DNA from 3 places in the Halobacillus sp. ABD4_316 genome. Region 1 is predicted to be linked to each of the others. Evidence: a T-box and tRNA genes for the amino acid it is inferred to sense, from the RefSeq annotation. Region 1 holds a T-box; the other regions hold tRNA genes.
The links. A T-box is a leader RNA that pairs with one kind of tRNA and senses whether it is charged. The one in region 1 lies ahead of argS (arginine--tRNA ligase), so its partner is inferred to be a tRNA-Arg.
Positions count from the first base shown of each region.

Region 2: it encodes a tRNA-Arg, which carries the amino acid that the T-box ahead of argS (arginine--tRNA ligase) is inferred to sense. The anticodon was not compared.
Region 3: it encodes a tRNA-Arg, which carries the amino acid that the T-box ahead of argS (arginine--tRNA ligase) is inferred to sense. The anticodon was not compared.

Region 1 is NZ_JBSWZA010000003.1:160,897-166,919, reverse strand. Features, by position in the region: gene ACXAJH_RS13395 (ribonuclease H-like YkuK family protein) at 1-43, opposite strand, end outside; gene ACXAJH_RS13390 (hypothetical protein) at 419-649, opposite strand; gene argS (arginine--tRNA ligase) at 725-2,404, opposite strand; T-box leader at 2,447-2,661, opposite strand; gene ACXAJH_RS13380 (polyprenyl synthetase family protein) at 3,360-4,298, shown strand; gene comX (competence pheromone ComX) at 4,330-4,503, shown strand; gene ACXAJH_RS13370 (sensor histidine kinase) at 4,574-6,023, shown strand, end outside.
Region 2 is NZ_JBSWZA010000005.1:145,966-151,988, reverse strand. Features, by position in the region: gene ACXAJH_RS17585 (hypothetical protein) at 1-438, opposite strand, end outside; gene ACXAJH_RS17580 (cell wall hydrolase) at 542-1,177, opposite strand; gene ACXAJH_RS17575 (hypothetical protein) at 1,245-1,955, opposite strand; tRNA gene ACXAJH_RS17570 (tRNA-Arg) at 2,024-2,097, opposite strand; tRNA gene ACXAJH_RS17565 (tRNA-Arg) at 2,101-2,177, opposite strand; gene ACXAJH_RS17560 (sigma-70 family RNA polymerase sigma factor) at 2,524-3,255, opposite strand; gene ACXAJH_RS17555 (toprim domain-containing protein) at 3,619-4,572, opposite strand; gene ACXAJH_RS17550 (hypothetical protein) at 4,572-4,712, opposite strand; gene ACXAJH_RS17545 (DnaB-like helicase C-terminal domain-containing protein) at 4,988-6,023, opposite strand, start outside.
Region 3 is NZ_JBSWZA010000002.1:976,445-982,467, reverse strand. Features, by position in the region: gene ACXAJH_RS11755 (sugar-binding transcriptional regulator) at 1-593, opposite strand, end outside; gene ACXAJH_RS11750 (glutaredoxin family protein) at 747-968, opposite strand; gene ACXAJH_RS11745 (hypothetical protein) at 1,041-1,265, opposite strand; tRNA gene ACXAJH_RS11740 (tRNA-Arg) at 1,519-1,594, opposite strand; partial or broken gene clpP (ATP-dependent Clp endopeptidase proteolytic subunit ClpP) at 1,971-2,558, shown strand; gene ACXAJH_RS11730 (HPr family phosphocarrier protein) at 2,659-2,913, opposite strand; gene whiA (DNA-binding protein WhiA) at 3,040-3,996, opposite strand; gene ACXAJH_RS11720 (gluconeogenesis factor YvcK family protein) at 4,031-4,984, opposite strand; gene rapZ (RNase adapter RapZ) at 4,988-5,872, opposite strand; gene ACXAJH_RS11710 (NUDIX domain-containing protein) at 5,897-6,023, opposite strand, start outside.

The DNA of each region.
Region 1 (6,023 bases):
TCATAAATGTTAAAATATGTGAGAACACTTCTGCAAATCCCATTTTTTTATGCGTGAGGTTTTGAAACAAATCGAGCTGGTGCACATGTGCCATCTCCTTTTTTATTTCTAGGCAGTGGAGTGTGGGGGATAAGTGTATTCCCTTTTTTCTCCTTGGGCAATCCTTGATTGTCCTGCCGTGAAACTGTCTCCATCCAAGCAGCTGTGACCATTCTGTTATTAGGATATTCATAGACCTGCTTGAAAGATAACATGTTTTTAAATAGAGTATGTGTGCATTCTGCGCAATTTATGTAAAAAATAGTCAATGTGCAGAGGAAGGGGAGTGAAAGGACTGGATAACCTGGATCCATATCCTGCCCGTTGGAGAAAATGCATGGCACTGGAAAAAGGGCCCTGGTGGTGAGTGAAACAGGCCCTAGAAAATAAAAATCCAGCAAAGAATAATAGTGATCACAAAAGTGATCGCGTAGATCGTGGAGAGTAAAGGAATGCTTCCTTGATCTTTTTTATCGGATTTCAAGTGCTGCAGATCCTCTTCCGGGGTCAGCTGGTTTTCCGACTTGTCCATGTTTTTGGCAATGACAACCGTACTGACCAAAGCGGTAATCGACAAAACAATGATGATGGCATAGTACAAAGGATACATTGAACATCCGCCCCCTGATTAAAGTCTTACCTTCATTATAATAGAAAGCGGGCGGATGTTGGAAATGTTCCTGATTTACATATGTTCCGGCGCAGCCATTCCAAGCAGACGCAGCCCTTCCTTCAGTACGACGGCAAATGCGTAAACGAGCGTCAGGCGTTCCTGTTGGGAAGCGGAGCCGATAATTTTTGATTTGGCATAAAAGTGATTGAATGTTCGGGCAAGGTCCAGCAGGTAACGGGCAATTTTAGAGGGATCATTGGTCGTACAGGCCATTTGAGTCATTTCTGGAAATGCACGGACCGCCTTTACTAATGGCCAGGCTTCAGGGTCGTCAACCGCCGGCTGCGGAGTGTCTGCCGAAAATCCGCCTTTACGTAAAAGCGAGCATGCGCGGGCATGAGTGTACTGCAGATATGGACCGGTATTTCCTTCAAAAGTAAGCATATCCTCGAGAGAAAATTCAATATCATGACGTCGATCCTGCTTTAAATCGTGAAAAATCACGGCTCCAACTCCGACTTGGCGCGCTGTTTCTTCAGGATTCGTGAGGTTGGGATTTTTCTCTTTCATATTCAAGAGTGCCTGCGCTACGGCTTCCTTCAGAGCTTCTTCCAACAAAACCGTCTTCCCTTTTCTCGTAGACATCTTTTTTCCATGCTGCAGAATCATCCCGAACGAGACATGCTCCAATCGGTCTGCCCACTCAAACCCGGCCTTTTTCAATACAAGCTTCATCTGCTGAAAATGAAGGGACTGTTCACTGCCAACAACATACAGACTTTTTTCGAAAGGATAAGACTGATAGCGGTCGATGGCGGCAGCGAGATCACGGGTGGCATACGTAGTGGTGCCGTTGCTTTTACGGATCAGACAAGGGGGCATTGTATCGCCCAGTTGAACCACATCCGCTCCTTCTGATGTTTCCAACAGACCCTTTTCCTCCAAAAGTTTGATGACAGGCTCCATTTTGTCCGTATAATAAGCCTCACCGCGAGTCCAATCAAAATCCACTCCAAGCATTTCATATAACGTGTTGAATTCGTTCAGGGAGGCTTCGCGGAACCAGTTCCAAAGGGTGAGCGCCTCCGGGTCCTGGGATTCCAGCTTCTTGAACCATTCTCTGCCTTCTTCAATGAGGGAAGGTTCTTCCTCGGCAGCTTCGTGAAATGTCACATATAGCTTAGTCAGTTCCTTGATTGGATCAGCTTCGACGACATCTGGATCGCCCCAGCGGGTGTAGGCGGCCAGAAGTTTCCCGAACTGTGTCCCGTAATCTCCGATGTAGTTGACCTTTACGGGAGTATAGCCGCACTTGTCCATGAGATTGGCCAGGGCGTTTCCAATGACGGTGGAGCGGAGGTGACCCATGGAGAAGGGTTTGGCGATGTTCGGAGAGGACATATCTAAGACTACGTTTTTCCCCTCCCCAAAGGTATGGCTGCCATAAGCTTCAGGGTCCTCAAGAACTTGATTCAACGTATGTTCGGTAATGAACGAGCGGTCAAAGAAGATGTTGATATAACCACCCTGGACCTCTACCTGATCAAAAACAGGGTGGTTCAGTCTGGAGGCGATTTCTCCTGCAATGATGACTGGTTTTTTACGCATCGACTTGGCTAGAGCGAAGCAGGGGAAGGAGACATCCCCAAAGGATGCCTTTTTCGGTACCTCCAACATGGACTCCACCCATTCGCGTGGATAATCCTCTCCGAGTATGTGAGATATTTGAAGTGCTGTCATTTGCTTTTCCATTTATGCTCCTCCTTTTCCATATAAAAAGGCCCCGTCTCTAAAAAAAGAGACGAGGCCTGGACTCGCGGTGCCACTCTTATAGCTGAATGTAAATCAGCCGCTTGAATTTGATAACGGGGTGTCCCCGGATCTTCCTACGTGTGTTTCAGAAGACCATCTCCAAAGTCCGGTTCACCGACAGAAGGACATCCGGGCTTCCACCACCCCCGGTTCGCTGTGACCTTCCCGCCGGCTACTCTCTTTGTCATTGATTTTGAATAGTTGAAAAGATTATATCGGATTTCCAGCGACGATGCAATGTTTCATGTAAAAAGGGTCCATGTGGAATGCGGGACGTGATACGCGCCAACGTAAGAAGCCGCGTTTTGTAAAAATACAGTAAATAGGCCTCTATAACGATCGGTTCTGGAATAAATTTCATAAATTTTCACATTTTAAACTGGGTATATAAACCCTTTTAATTCCCATAAATTTATAATGATCCCGTTCATGGAAAATAACGTGTGTAAAAAGGCGCATATGAATGAGAGCGGTTTCTTTTATCCTGTCAGAAAATGAACCATTCGATGGTGTTCAGGCAAGACTGCCTGATAAGTAAAGCCGGCTTATCATTTGTTTATACAAAATATTCATGAATGCTCGAACGTATGGGACAGCGATGTACGTCTGTTGTGCTGTTTAAGGAGTATTTGAAAAACATCTTTCAAGCAGGAATAGGAAACTTTGATTATGACAAAAAGATAACATTTGTATGACAAATCGATAACACTTCTATGTAAGCCTGTGAGAAAGTAAATCCATCACCAACGAGCGGAGGATGTACGCATAGAAAGATGGGGGAGGAATTTTCTATCTAATTACATAATACTTTACTACCTTTTGACGTTTATTCTTGATGTGATAGTGTTGTTTTGCAATCAGATTTCGACACATTTTTTGGAAAGGGAGGTGACGTATGGGAATGATTCCGAGTTATTCACCCGACCGTTTACACAGCATGATGGTTCAAGCGGTGAAGACTCATTTGAACGAAGCCGTCCTTGCCCGGATGGCTGAGCGGTTTATCTCCTATAAGAAAGCAGAAGGGTTTTCCTTTTCGCCGTTGACGCAGCTGCACTTTCATATCCATAGCAGGAAAAAGCATGAAGGGGTGTATGTTCTATCGGCAGCTATCGAGTTTTTAATACTGGCTCTTGATATCCTGGATGATCTTCAGGATGAAGATGCTGGCGATAAACCTTGGAGTCAGGTGTCTTCTGCCTCGTCCATGAATATTTCGACGGGGTTTTTGATGCTGAGCATGCAGCTGATGCATGAGTCCCCTTTTCAAAAAGAAACATCTTCGGATGCTCTTCAGGCCATGCACCAGCAGGTCCTGCAGGCGGTGAATGGTCAGCACGCCGACCTGAATGAATCCGCTTCTACGGAAGAAGAATTTCTAAGGATGATCAGGCGGAAATCCGGTTCGCTGATGGCATGTGCCTGTATGGCCGGAGCAGCTTTTCAAGAGAATGAAGACCTTTCAGGCGTTCGTTTGTATGCGGAGAGTTTTGGAATTGCGGCTCAGTTAGTGAATGACCTGCAGGACATTGTGCGTTTCGATGCTAAAAATGATCTCATTAACAAGAAGTGGACCCTCCCTGTATTTCTGCTCCTGCGGGAAAGCAGTGAGGAAGCCGGCTGGATACGTGATTACTATGAAGGCCGTGTCGATCAATCGTTTATCACAGATAGAAAGCAGCCGTTGTTTGAGTGGGTATCCCGGTCCCCTGTCAAACCATATATCCAGGTGCTGATCCGGAAATATCAACGGCAGGCGTTACGGGAGCTGGACGTGTTTCAGGCAGGGCAGGCTTGGAAGGAACAAATGAGGAAGAGGATTGAAGATTTATAAAAGATGGATCTTGCATAAGGAGGAAACAATCATGCTATTTGAATTGGTTCAGAAGATTGTACAAAATCCAGCGCTTATGAATGCTGTGAAAGAGGGAAAAGCCGACCTTCCGGGTGTTTCTGAAGTGGAAAAGGAAGCCCTTATTGATGTGTTCGCATCCGAAGACCTTCAGGGCATAGAGTGGAGAATGTGTTACTGGAAGTAATCCATGATAGAGATCCTGAAAGCCAGAGATACTCTGGCTTTTTTGACGTTATAAAAGAAAGGGAATGGAAATGGCTCGAATAAAAAGTAAGAGATTTATCTTTTATTTTAGTTTTATCTTTGTTGTTGCTCTTTATTTAATTTTCGTAACGATGACGAAAACATATGTAGGTATCGATGTCAGTGAGAATAAAGAAAGATCCTTGATCGTGACGAAAGTGGATTCGATTGGCTGGGCTGCTCACCGGAAAATAAAAGAGGGAGATCGTGTTATTGAAGTCAATCACCAGGAGGCAGCCAGGTATCACTCCATTCAAAATTACGGGGTGATCGGTAACCTTAACCAGATGAAGGTCATGAGAGCAGGAACCGAGTTGGAATATAAGGTCCAAAACCCGATGAACTATAATACGCTGCTTTATCATACCATACTGCCGACGGTTGTATTTTTCGTTTTATTTTCGTTTTCATTACAAGTCTATGTAAAAAAACGGGGGGACCCGGTTGCGTTTTATTTGATCGCCTTTCTTCTGGCTGTTGGTATTGGGTATTTAAGTGCAGGCGCTTCTGCGAGAACGGATACTCTTGCGAGGATCATCAACAGTTTCAGCTTGATGATGGTTCCTGTGCTGTTTCTGCATTTTCATTATCAATATTTCTTGAAATACGAGATTCATCTGATTAAAAAGCGCCTATTGGCTGCGGTCTATTCCATTAATCTGGTTGTCGTTCTTATGGATATCATATCTATTTTCTGGATGTCTCTGGGGCATTATGAAGTGATCCGCAATACGCAGCTGATTCTTTTTTCCATGGAGATTCTTATCGGTTTGAGTGTTCTCCTGTATTCTTATCTGACCTTTCGGAAAACCATACATAAGTCGATTTTTCAAAATGCGATTTTCGGAATCATCGTCTCGTTTTTTCCTTTTATCTTCTTGACGGCGCTGCCTAATGCAGTTGTCGGCGTTGAACTGATTCCTGCGCCTGTAACCGCGGTATTCCTCATCTTTCTGCCGATCTTTTTTCTTTATCTCGTGCTGACGGATCGGATATTTGATATTGACTTTATTAACAGCCGTTTGCGGTACTATGCGGTCATTTCTTTCCTGTTGACGGCTGTGGTTATGATTCTGCTCGTTTTCTTTACGAATCTGGATGACCTGCAGTGGATCAGACTGGGGATTCTAACCTACGGACTCTTGATTTTGTTTTTCTATTTTGAAGAAAAGTTTTCTCTTCGTTCCAAATGGTTTGGAGATAAGTTTAACTATCAGCTGAGTCTTGATCGGTTTTCCTATGATGTAGCAAAAATATTAAAAAAAGAAGAGCTGGATGACCGGCTGCTCCGTGAAATCAAAGAGGTGCTTCCAGTAGAGCATGCCTGCCTGTTCTCCTATGACAAAATAGAAAATGAGATGAACCTCATTGCGGGAGATGAATCCATCCCCTACCCATTGATTCAGACGTATATCTCCTATAAAGGAACGTCGTTGTCCATAGGAATGCCGTTTCTATTAG
Region 2 (6,023 bases), on a different contig from region 1:
ATCATCTATCACAAAATGCTGACTAATGTTATTAGTGATATCAATAGGTAAGTCACTCTTTTCTACAAATACATCAGCTACATACAGATCATCTAAGTATTCCTTTTTGGAAATTATTCTGTCCAGCTCATCTAAACTGTCTACTGGATAGTATCTGATTGCATCTTCTGTACCTACCTTAATCTTAACCTCAATACCTTTATGAATTAGAGGTAAAGCCTCAAGGAATGTAATGATGGTACTGTCTGTTTTCTTAGTCCATTGCTCACTAATGACCTCACCATTCAGAATAAGAGGAGTCCCAACATACCCTCCAGATGTTACCCAATGCAATACTCCCTCTTTGTAAATGAGCTTAGAGCCTGATGTGGATTCAAACATATCACCCTCACCATAATTACCCTCTGCAATACCTTTTAGCAATTCAAAAAACTCCACTATATCTGCCTCCTTGGATTAACTTTCAAAACTATCCTTAGAGGAGTTATTCAAACTGTGACAGTAAGCATAAAAAAAAGAGAGGAGCCTCTGCTCCACTCAGTTACTTAAATGTGTGATTTCCAATGACAGCCTTAGTTGATTTACTGTCTAGCCATCTGCTAGATGCTGTTTGAGGATTATAGAAAAACAGACTGTTTCCTACAATACTGGACTCTGATGCAAGAGCCTCATTAACTGCTTTTTTAGAATCCTCAGTAGCAGCTCTATTGATTGAGCCATTTGTTGCTGGACTAAACTGACCACTCTGGTAGATAACTCCAGATACTGTATCAGGGAACTGATCTGACTCCACCCTGTTTACAATAACCTCAGCTACAGCTACCTTACCTTGATAAGATTCTCCTTGAGCTTCAGCCCTTACCAGTCTTGCCATTAAGTCCTTTTCATGTTGGGTTACAGCAACCTCACTAGCTTGAGCTGCTTTCACCTGTTTGACTTCTGGCTGTTCTCTAACCTCTGTTTTAGATACATTCGCCTCAGTCTTAATCTCCTGTCCAACAATAATCAGATCAATGTCTTTAACCTGTGGATTCAGTTTACTTAGAGCATGTAGGCTCATGTCATTTTCCTTAGCAATATCAGACATTGTATCTCCTTCCTCAACTGTGTGAGCAAAGGCAGTAGAACCAGAAAACATTGTCATTCCAAACACCAGTACAGCTAATAGTTTTTTCAATATATTCCCTCCTGAGTAGTAATAAAAAAAGAGGAGAGAGGAAAAACCTCATCTCCTTTTTCAGTAATTAAATTGTTTCTAGCAGACTTTCATCAGATTGCCCATCATCTGTAATAGGCTCTCCCTCATCAGAGTCATTGCCTTGCTCCTCATCATCCAACTGGATATGTGGAAGGTGTGTCGCTACATCAAAACCTGCATCTTTCAGCAACTTAGCAAGGAATTTATCATCCTTAGGCTGAATGATCTGCTCAAAGAACTCCATCTCAACCTCAGTACCATTGAAAGCCTCAAACTTTTCTTTGTCCTCTTCTTTCATTTTCATGATAGGAGTTAGGCTGTAGACAGTATCAGTCTTATCACCAGTCCTTTTAAGGTTGAATGCAATCTCATCCAGTACCTCCTGCTCATGATAGTCCTCAATATCAGCAATCATTTTCTTGGCTTGATTCTTAGAAGCATCCCATGCTACCAGCTCACCTGTTTCTAGTGAACCAAATACAAAGACATATCTTTTCTTAGCAAACAAAGGCTTAAACTTTTCTCCACCTTTTTCATGAGCCACTTTCAAAGGACTGTCAGGAGTTACAGGTTGATTGTAAATTCCTAGATTGTATTCTCCTCTGGACTCATACTCAACATAATCCTCTACTCCCAGAACCCTAACTTTATGAGATTGATTCTCTTTAAGTCTTAGATAGATTTTGGAAGTATCCACCTTAGCTTTTTTGTTAGCATTCTCTTTAGCTTGACTGCCTTTTGCTGTAATTACTGACATTAACATTTCCCTTTCCTTTAGCTACATTGAGCTGTAATTTAGGTGAGCAAATTGCCCATAATATAAAGCCTCCCTAACAGGACTCGAACCTGTAACACTCAGCTTAGAAGGCTGATGCTCTATCCAATTGAGCTATAGGGAGATATGGTCTGCTAGACAGGACTTGAACCTGTGACCTACTGCTTAGGAGGCAGTCGCTCTATCCAACTGAGCTACTAGCAGGTAAATATAGTTAAAAAGATTGGTTAATCGCCTTTACTTTTCCAGTAAACTGTAATATAGTAATACCTATAGTTTAATTAGAGACTTTCAGACTACTGTTTACCAGAATAATGTAACTTTATATCCACACTTATAGAGCCTCTATTGGTTCAGAGATTAAGTATCAAAAATAATTATTTAACTTTTTCTCTAAAAATCCTTAAAAACAGGTTTAAGATGTCGATATATTGGATAACTGTATAATGTAATACATTAACCAAATGTATTGCAATCTTACTCAAGGCAGTTAAGGAGCATCAGCCCTCAGGCTTAGCCCCCTGCCTCATTACTATAGTTAGACTGCCACTTAAAACTGTGACAGGTCTAACTGAGAAAATCCTTTTTCTTTCGCAAAGTCTGTAAATCTAGTCAAAGCTCTGGATTTTTTCTTTCTAAGAGTAGCTGACTTGAAATCAGGCATAGCTGACTCAAGAGCCTTGTTTACCACTCTTGCAGTAGCATCTTCTACAGATAAAATGGTAGAGAAAACATGCTTGATAATGTCACCATCTACATCAGACGCAGACTGAGAGAACTCAGCAATCAGATCATTGACAATAGACATATAGGAATCCTGAGGAGACTCCAAAGATTCAGCTACTTGGTTAAAGACTTCATCTGCCTCTGTAGCGACCTGGTACTCAACAGCATCAAGAAAAGTACCTTCCCCACTTGAAAGAGGCTTGTCCAAAGAAAGAGCCTTAGAATGAAACTGCTCAGTCTTAGTAGATGCCTTTTTGATGATTTCATCATTAATCGCCCATTGAATAGACCTCTTCAAGAAAGCAGTAAAAGACCCACCCTTTTCAGCCTCATAATTCTTAGTAGCAGTAAAGATTGCATACTCAGCCACATTCAGAAAATCCTCAGCAGGTTTACCAAGACCTTTAGACTGGTGGTACATTTTGTAGCCCACTTTCTGAGCCAATGGCAGACATGCGCTGTAAAGCTCCATGAACACATCCTCAGATTGAGCTGCTTTGTACTCCATAGCGATTGCGTTGATTTCCTCATTTGTTTTGATGATGATGTTAGACATAGTAAAAACTCCTTTGAAAGTTAGATTTTTATTTGCGAAGTGAATTACAGTATTCTGTAATCAAAAGGACATACTTGTGGCAGGACTTGGCTTCTCCTCAAAAGAGCAGATCAGCTACTTTCACTTATTTGAATTTCAGTATCCTGTAATCAGGAGGGCAAAAAAAAGGTACTCAAAGAAAGCCTTGGAGAGTACCCATACTTGTCCTCTGCTATTGCTTGCTCCTGATGTAAGTCACTTATTTGAATTTCAGTATTCTGTAATGCACTTGCTACAATGAATATAATATCAGGATACTGTAATTCTGCCCATAGGTCTTAGGCACTATCTTTCAGTATTCTGTAATTCAATATAAAGAAAGGACTACAGAAAGCTGACTGTAACCCTCTCAGCTTGTCCTGTAGCCCAATGCATGTCCTCTGCCTTTATATCATTAACATCCTTACAACCATGGGGGATAGGCATGTCCCACACCTCTAAGACCCCCTGTAACCTCTCAATTAAATTCCCCTTGAACCTATTCCCAGCACTATCCTTATCAGTAGCAATCACAAGCCTCTCAATAGGACTGTTAATCAACAGCTTCTCTTGTTGCTTGCTCATTGATGCTGAACCAAAAGCTATAGCAGGATAGCCACAGCTCCACAAGTACATAGCATCTGTTTCTGACTCAACAGCAAAGGCTGTCTTAAAATCCTTCTTAAAGAAGAAATGCAGTCCATAAATGTGATGCTTGATTGGCTGACCATCTGGCAGATACCAAAACCTCTTATCCTTAACTGATCTGAATTTGAGATTAATGATATTGCCCTCTTTATCAGTCCAAGGCAGAACTACTGCTTTCTTATCCCTCCAGTAGCCCACCTTGAATGCTCTCTGTACATTTTCCTTAATCCCTCTGTTACCTAAGTATTGATGTCTGTATAGGTAAGGAGCCATCTCCTCTTTAGTGATGATCTTGTACTGCTCCTCCTCTTTTTCCAACTGAATGTTAAGAGTAAGGTTGTCTACATCAGCATAGATAGTCCTGTACTTTTCCCACAGTAGCAGCTCAGCTTCCTCATAAGTGACACCCATAAGGAAAGCCAGTAGCTGAATGAAATTACCTTTGTACCAACTTTCATCATCTGCTCCTGAGTCAATCCATGTTCCATTTTCCAGATTTACAGCGAATGATGGAGTTTTCTCATGTCTGAATGGAGAGCAGGATTGTAACTTGTTCCCCCTGACTCTGGCTTTAGGAAACTCCTCTATATAAGGCTCAAGCTCCTCCTCAATTTCCACATCAACCTCTTGTTCTCTTATGATTACAGCCATTATTCATCCATCTCCTCTACACAGTCCTCACAGATCAGCTTTCCATCCATGACCACCTGAGTCTCATCTGCAAAGATTCTGATATAACATTCATCACAGAACCCTACTCCTACTGACTGACTATCCTTGTGAAATCCCATTAGAATTACCTCCTAAAATTACAACCTCATCCAACTTGCAAACCTTGATGAAATTAGGCTCATTATCCAATCTGACTGCGACAAAAGGAGAGACTTCCATTGAGCCATCCTGTACTACTGATGCAAGTCTGCTGAAATCCTTAACCAGTACTCTCCTGCCAACTAAGCTATTGTTATAAATGCTGTAGGGCATTGTGACACCTCCTTTCCTTCTCACCACTTGTAATCCTTTAAAATGTTTTTCGCTATACTGTAACCCTTTGGGCATACTTCTCCTAGATGTAGTCAACAACTGTAGCCTCCCTGATGTAACCATGGTTGTAATCTGTGTGGAGAGTAATCTCCTTATTTACTGAGGGAGTCCTTGTCTTTGCAATCTTGATCTTACCTATTCCATCATGTGCATCATAGCTGAGGATAGTACAAGCATCCTGAATAACTGCAATTGTTTCAGAGTACTGATGCAGCTCAGGGGGCTTTACAATTCTGACTCCTGTTTCATCATCTGATTGGTTTTCCTTTTCGGCAGAAGTAGGAGTCTGGTGAATGACCAAGCCTACAACTCCATGTCTGGCAAACAACTGTCTGAGCTGCCTTGATGTGTTACTCATGTTGTTCCTGTTGCCATCTTTACCTTTGTGACTCATAAGGTTGAATCCATCAATAATGACCATCTTAATGTCTGGATTGGATTGCAGATCAGCAGAAATAATATCTGTAGACAATCCTTGAGGAAGATGCTCCATAGTCTTGATGATGTATGGAATTTCATTCTCCTCATTAAACTCACTAAGATAATTCTTGTAAGTCCCCTCATTATCTAGCTGACCAGTTTTAAGATGCACATTGTTAAAGTGACCAATCAGAGTATCATTCCTTTGAGACTGTTGCTCCTTTGAAAGCTCTGGAGAGTAGTGCAGTACTCCAAAGTTATTCAGCCATGCTGTTACTCCAATATGGGAACCAATCCATGATTTACCTCTGTTAGTGTAGGCTTGTAGCAAAACATAGTCCCCCAGCTCAAATCCTCCACCTAAATATCTGGTCAGGCTTTCATATGGAGTAGGGATAAATTTGAATGTTCTTTGCTCCTTGGATTCCTCATAGGTTTCCCATCTTTCATGACCAGAGGTAGCAAAGTTGACTCCTGCATAACTATCAGCAGATGCCATCTCTTTGATTCCATTAACCTCATCAGCTAACCAATTAATGAAGTCTGTGCCTTGCAGCTCATCATATTTCTTACCTGCTTTCTTTTGCAGTAGCTCTACAGATGATCTTCTGGCTGTAGCATGTTTAAGACCTTTACAT
Region 3 (6,023 bases), on a different contig from region 1:
TTTGCTTTTTTTGCCATCTCCGCACAAATCGTATTGGCCTGATTTTCCACTCTTTCACCCAGCCCGCCTCTGGCAGGTACGTACAGGCATTGATCGGCGCCCTTGAATGAGGTCATCATCTGGGCAACGGATGCCATCGTTGTTCCACCTGTAATGGCAATGGCCTGTTCAGGACTCATATGGTCTTTCAAATACTGGACACAAGCTTTTCCCATCTCTTGTTTTACCCAATTGAGCTCATCACTATCACCAGGAACAACAACAACGTAATCCAGATTTAATTTATCCTTTAACTGTTGCTCCAAAACCTTAATGCCTGTAACTTCCTTTATAAATTCAGCCAGCTGCTCAAGGATGTTCTGCCCCTCATAGCTGAGATGCATGCCTCTTGATGTAATTTCAACAGCTCCCTGCTGATTTAAGAAGTCCACCTCGCTGCGTACCGTCCGTTCGGCAAGATTGACGTTTTCAGCCAATGCTCTTCTTCCAACGGGCTGCATGATCTGGATGTAATGAAGCAGCTGATAGCGCCTCTGAATAACGTCCAGGACATCAGGGAATAATTTTTTTTGTAGATCGATGAACGCTCGCATGGAAAAAGCCCCTTCTTTGAAAAAACTGCCGACTGGGATGAATTACGTCCCAGGTAGTCATATTATGTCCCGCTAGGAGCAAAAAAATATCTCATTACATTTTTTATCTTAACAGTGAGGGGGTACGGGTGCAAGCAGAAAACCCATGGTTTTTTATTGTAAACGCTTTTGCAGCTCAAAGTAATCAATGGTCCGATAGTCCAGTTCCTCTTCATTGATCCTCACGACTGGTATTTCGAGAAAATACTTCTCATGGAGCTCCGGGTCTGTTTCGATATCTACTTCTGACACTTCCACAGAAAACAAAGACAACAGGGCCCTCACTTCATCACACAACGTGCATCCGTTCTTCCTATACAGAACGACTGTCTGCATGCCATCCCCTCCCCTTATCCTATCTTTTTTGTACAGGACTTGTTCCTATCTCACAATAAAAAGGACACACATTCAAGATGCGTGCCCTTTTTTATCATAAAAGCCATTATCGATTTTGAGTTTTCTGCGATGTAAAAATTCCGCCAACCCTTCGCCTACATAGTTTTCCGGAGTTCTTTTCAGTAACTCGTAATTAAACGACAACTTCTGCTGCTTCTGCATATCAAACACGTGAATCCGCCGGTCTTCAGACACTTGTTCGGTCGCCAAGATTTTGTAACGGATTAGGTTTGTCATAGATACCCCTCTTCTAAATAAAGCGAAAAGTCCTACAGTACATAAGATAATCATAACATACGACGCCTCATTTAGAAACTACATCGGAATAACTTACCCAAATAAACGTTCGTATAACTGCCGTAAGATTACTGTTCATAAGATGTTTAAATAACATGCATGTAACTGTCTGCTTTATCCTACTATTATTGTACCATAATAATACAGGGAATAAAAAAATAGACCTTCCAAAAGGAAGGTCTATTTTAGACAGCGCGCCTGAGAGGATTCGAACCCCCGACTGACGTAGAACCGGAATCTACCGCTCTATCCGACTGAGCTACAGGCGCAGAAGCGACATGCAAATACTATTATAATGAATGACCACTGATTACGCAACCCGTTTTTGAAAAATAATTTCTTTTAGTACGTATACTTATGATAAAACGATCCGCCGGGGCCCTGGAACTCCACGGGCCCTTCCTGCACAGTGACCAGGAAATGAGATCTTTAAACATGTACATAGAAGGTCATCGGATGTTCCACGGATTTTTATATCCTACGTTTATTACAGACAATTAAGGGTATGATGGTAGAAGGAATCCGTCTCTTCCGTCTGATTTAACGGCTGCGGATATCGTCGATTGTTTTTGTTTGACCTTTATTGACCTTAAAGGTATGATGAATGTATCTCAAAGATAATCAAGTGATGATAAGGAGGAACTTACAATGAATTTAGTCCCTACAGTTATTGAACAAACAAACCGGGGAGAGCGTGCTTATGACATCTACTCCCGCTTACTTAAAGACCGGATCATTATGCTCGGCAGCCCGATCGATGACAACATCTCGAACTCTGTTGTAGCTCAGCTGTTGTTCCTTGCAGCAGATGACCCTGAAAAAGATATTTCCCTATACATTAACTCACCAGGTGGTTCCATTACTGCAGGAATGGCGATCTACGATACGATGCAGTTCATCAAGCCGAACGTATCTACCATCTGCACAGGTATGGCAGCATCTATGGGTGCCTTCCTTCTGAACGCTGGTGAGCCTGGGAAGCGTTACGCTCTTCCAAACAGTGAAGTCATGATCCACCAGCCACTAGGCGGTACACAGGGTCAGGCCTCTGACATTGAAATCCACGCAAAGCGTATCATCAAAATGCGCGAGAAACTGAACCAGATTCTTGCCGAACGCACAGGTCAGCCGTATGAGGTCATCGAACGCGATACAGACCGTGACAACTTCATGTCTGCACACGAAGCTGTTGAGTACGGACTAATCGACAAAGTGATGGAAAAGAACGTTTAATGACATCTCTTGAAAATCCGCTGGAGTTCCAGCGGATTTTTTATGTTTTATATGAGAACGTTCTCTTATTCGACACGTTCATTGATTCACATAATGAAGCTTACGCAGGCTGCACAAATGCCGTTAACATTTGAATGGCCTGTTCTTCATCAGACCCGTCTGCGATAATTTTCACTTCTTCGTCGGTGCCTACCGCAAGACTCATTAACCCCATGATACTTTTTGCATTCACACGTTTTTCCTCTTTTTCAATGAAGATGTCCGCAGAAAATTTATTAGCTTCCTGAACAAACAAGGCAGCAGGTCTTGCCTGAAGGCCGGTTTCCAATTCGATTTTAATCGTTTTTTCCAACACTGGTCATTCTCCTTTCTTGTTCACACCACTTTTGTAAGCGTTATCAAATGGGTGAAAAAAGAACGCTCTCCTTACGAAAGCGTTATAATTGTCTTTTATTATAGCACGAATGAATCCGAAGATGAATCAGTTTCTGGACTTTTCTGTGACTTCACCTTTTCTAACCCGGTCAGCGAATTCATCAATTTTTCTCAGTCTGTGGTTAATGCCGGATTTACTGATTGTTCCGCCTGAAACGTATTCCCCTAGTTCCTTCAGTGAAACTTCCTGGTACTCAAGACGAAGGGAAGCAATCTCCTGAAGCTTATCCGGAAGAGCCTCCAGTCCTACTGTCCGTTTGATGAATTTTATATTCTCCACCTGGCGGAAAGCCGCCCCAATGGTTTTATTCAGATTGGCCGTCTCGCAGTTCACCAGACGGTTTACGGAATTTCTCATGTCTCTTACAATCCGGACATCTTCAAACTTGAATAACGCCTGATGGGCGCCGATGTTGCTGATCAGCTCTGTGATCTTATCGGCTTCTTTCAAGTAAGTGATGTATCCTTTTTTCCTGCTCAGCGTGCGGGCATGCAGGTCAAAGCTGTTCATCAGCTTACACAACGCCTCGTTGTGTTCCTCATCAGCAGAATAAATTTCCAGATGATAAGAAGAAGTTTCCGGATTATTGACAGAACCTCCGGCAAGAAAGGCCCCTCTCAAATACGCCCGTTTACAACTCGTATCTTTCAAATACTTCTGGGGAATATTGGGGTTTATGGATAACGGTCCTTTTAGTATTTCAAGGTCCTCCAAAACAACATCCGCCTTTTCCGCAAGTCTTACAATATATACATTATTCTTCTTCAAACGCATTTTTTTACGCACAAGAAGTTCAACAGGGTATGGGTAAATCTTCTTGATCAGTGTATAGATCCTGCGGGCAATAGCCGCGTTTTCCGTCTGCACATCCAGAATGTACTGGCGGTTCGATAAGGAGAACGTTCCATTCATCCGTACGAGCGCAGCCAGTTCCGCTTCCATCGATCCCATATCTGCTTCTACGTTGGTCAGCTCTTTCTTAATTTCTGATGCAAAGGACATTCCGATCCCCCCTTTCCTAACAACAATCTCTTTCTTAGAGCATGGAATGTAAAAGACGCGCCAATTTAGCTGTATCATGGCGCAGCATCACTTTATCATGATCAATAATATCTTCTTCAATCACTTGGACACCCATCGATTTGATCCGGTCAATATCATAAATCACCGGTTCAGCATTTTCTTCGGCATACTTTTTACGGACGTGCTGATCAATCGGTCTGTTGTGCACAATTACTGACTGTACCACGTCACGGCCGATATGATCAACCAGTGCCTGGATATGATCACCTGCAGAATAGCCGGATGTTTCGCCTTCCTGGGTCATAACGTTGCAGATATACGTTACTTTTGCCTTCGTTTCTTTCAGCGCATGACCGATTTCAGGAATGATAATGTTCGGCAGGATGCTCGTATATAGACTGCCCGGAGCGATGACAATTAAATCCGCCGATTGGATGGCTTCCACGGCTTCCGGAAGCGGCTGGACCGGTGTAGGACTGACAAACACCCGTTTTATTCGTTTTCCTTGTTTGGGTATGCTTGATTCGCCGGTTACGATCGTCCCGTCCTCCATTTCCGCGTGAAGGTTCATGCTGTGGTTGGCAATGGGATAGATATTTCCACGGACATTCAACACCCGGGAGATTTCCTTAATCCCTTTATAAAAATCCCCTGTCATGGACGCCATGGCTGCCAGAAGGAGATTTCCCATAGAATGGCCGGAAAGACCGTTGCCGTTGGAGAAGCGGTGCTGAAACAAGTCGAGCAGCATAGGCTCTGCATCTGACAGAGCAGCTACCACATTTCGGATATCTCCCGGAGCAGGGATGGCCATTTCCGTTCGGAGTCTTCCTGAACTCCCCCCGTCATCAGCAACCGTTACGATGGCTGAAAGATCAACAGGTAATTTTTTCAGTCCCCGCAGGAGCACGGGCATTCCGGTGCCGCCTCCGATGACGACGACACGCGGTTTCGTCTTTGAATCCATCTATTACAAACCCTTCCTTTTTTCGATATCCCTGTGGGTTACGTGGGTCACGAAATCGCTTGAAAAATATTCGGATAGATGCTCCGCCAAAGCTACAGAACGGTGCTGGCCTCCGGTACAGCCGATGGCGACAACAAGCTGACTTTTGCCTTCCCGTTTATACTGGGGAAGCATGAACTGAAGCAGATCCTTCAGCTTTTCCAGAAACTTCTGTGTATCGCTCCATTTGAACACATAAGAGGACACCTCTGAATTCAGACCTGTCATCGGACGCATCTGCTCCACGTAATGGGGATTTGGAAGGAAACGCACGTCAAACATTAAATCCGCGTCAATCGGCACCCCGTATTTGAAGCCGAAGGACACCATCTGAACCGAAAACACCTGCTGCTCTTTCTGTCGGTAGCTTTCAATAATGCGCTCCCGCAGTTCCTTCGGTTTCAATGAAGTGGTATCAATGATCGTCTGGGAACGTCCCCTCAGCTCATCAAGCATTTTTCGTTCTTTACGGATTCCCTCAAGAGGAAGCCCTTCTTTGGCAAGCGGGTGGGAGCGGCGTGTTTCTTTATACCTTGAAACGAGGGATTGATCCTCTGCATCAAGGAAAAGAATATGCTCCTGCAGCCAGTTTTCTTTCCCCAGTTTGTCCAGGGAATCAAAAAGCGCATCGAAAAATTCCCGCCCTCTCAAATCCATGACAAGCGCCACATTCTGTATGTTGTTGCTCGAGTCCTTCATCAATTCCAGGAATTTAGGCAGTAGGGCAGGCGGCAGGTTGTCCACACAAAAAAAACCGAGATCTTCAAAGCTTTGAACAGCCACGGTTTTCCCTGCCCCTGACATTCCAGTAATAATTACCAGCTGAGTTTCGTTTGCATCTACATGCATCTCCATCGCTCCCCATTCGTCAGGTCATGACGGATCCAGATCCTGATCGATCAGTTTGAAATCCGTCGTATATACAAATGTTCCATAAAGTTGGTGATCACTGCTTAGAATATGTCTGAATATCTCACGGTCACCCTCAGCCATGGGCTTG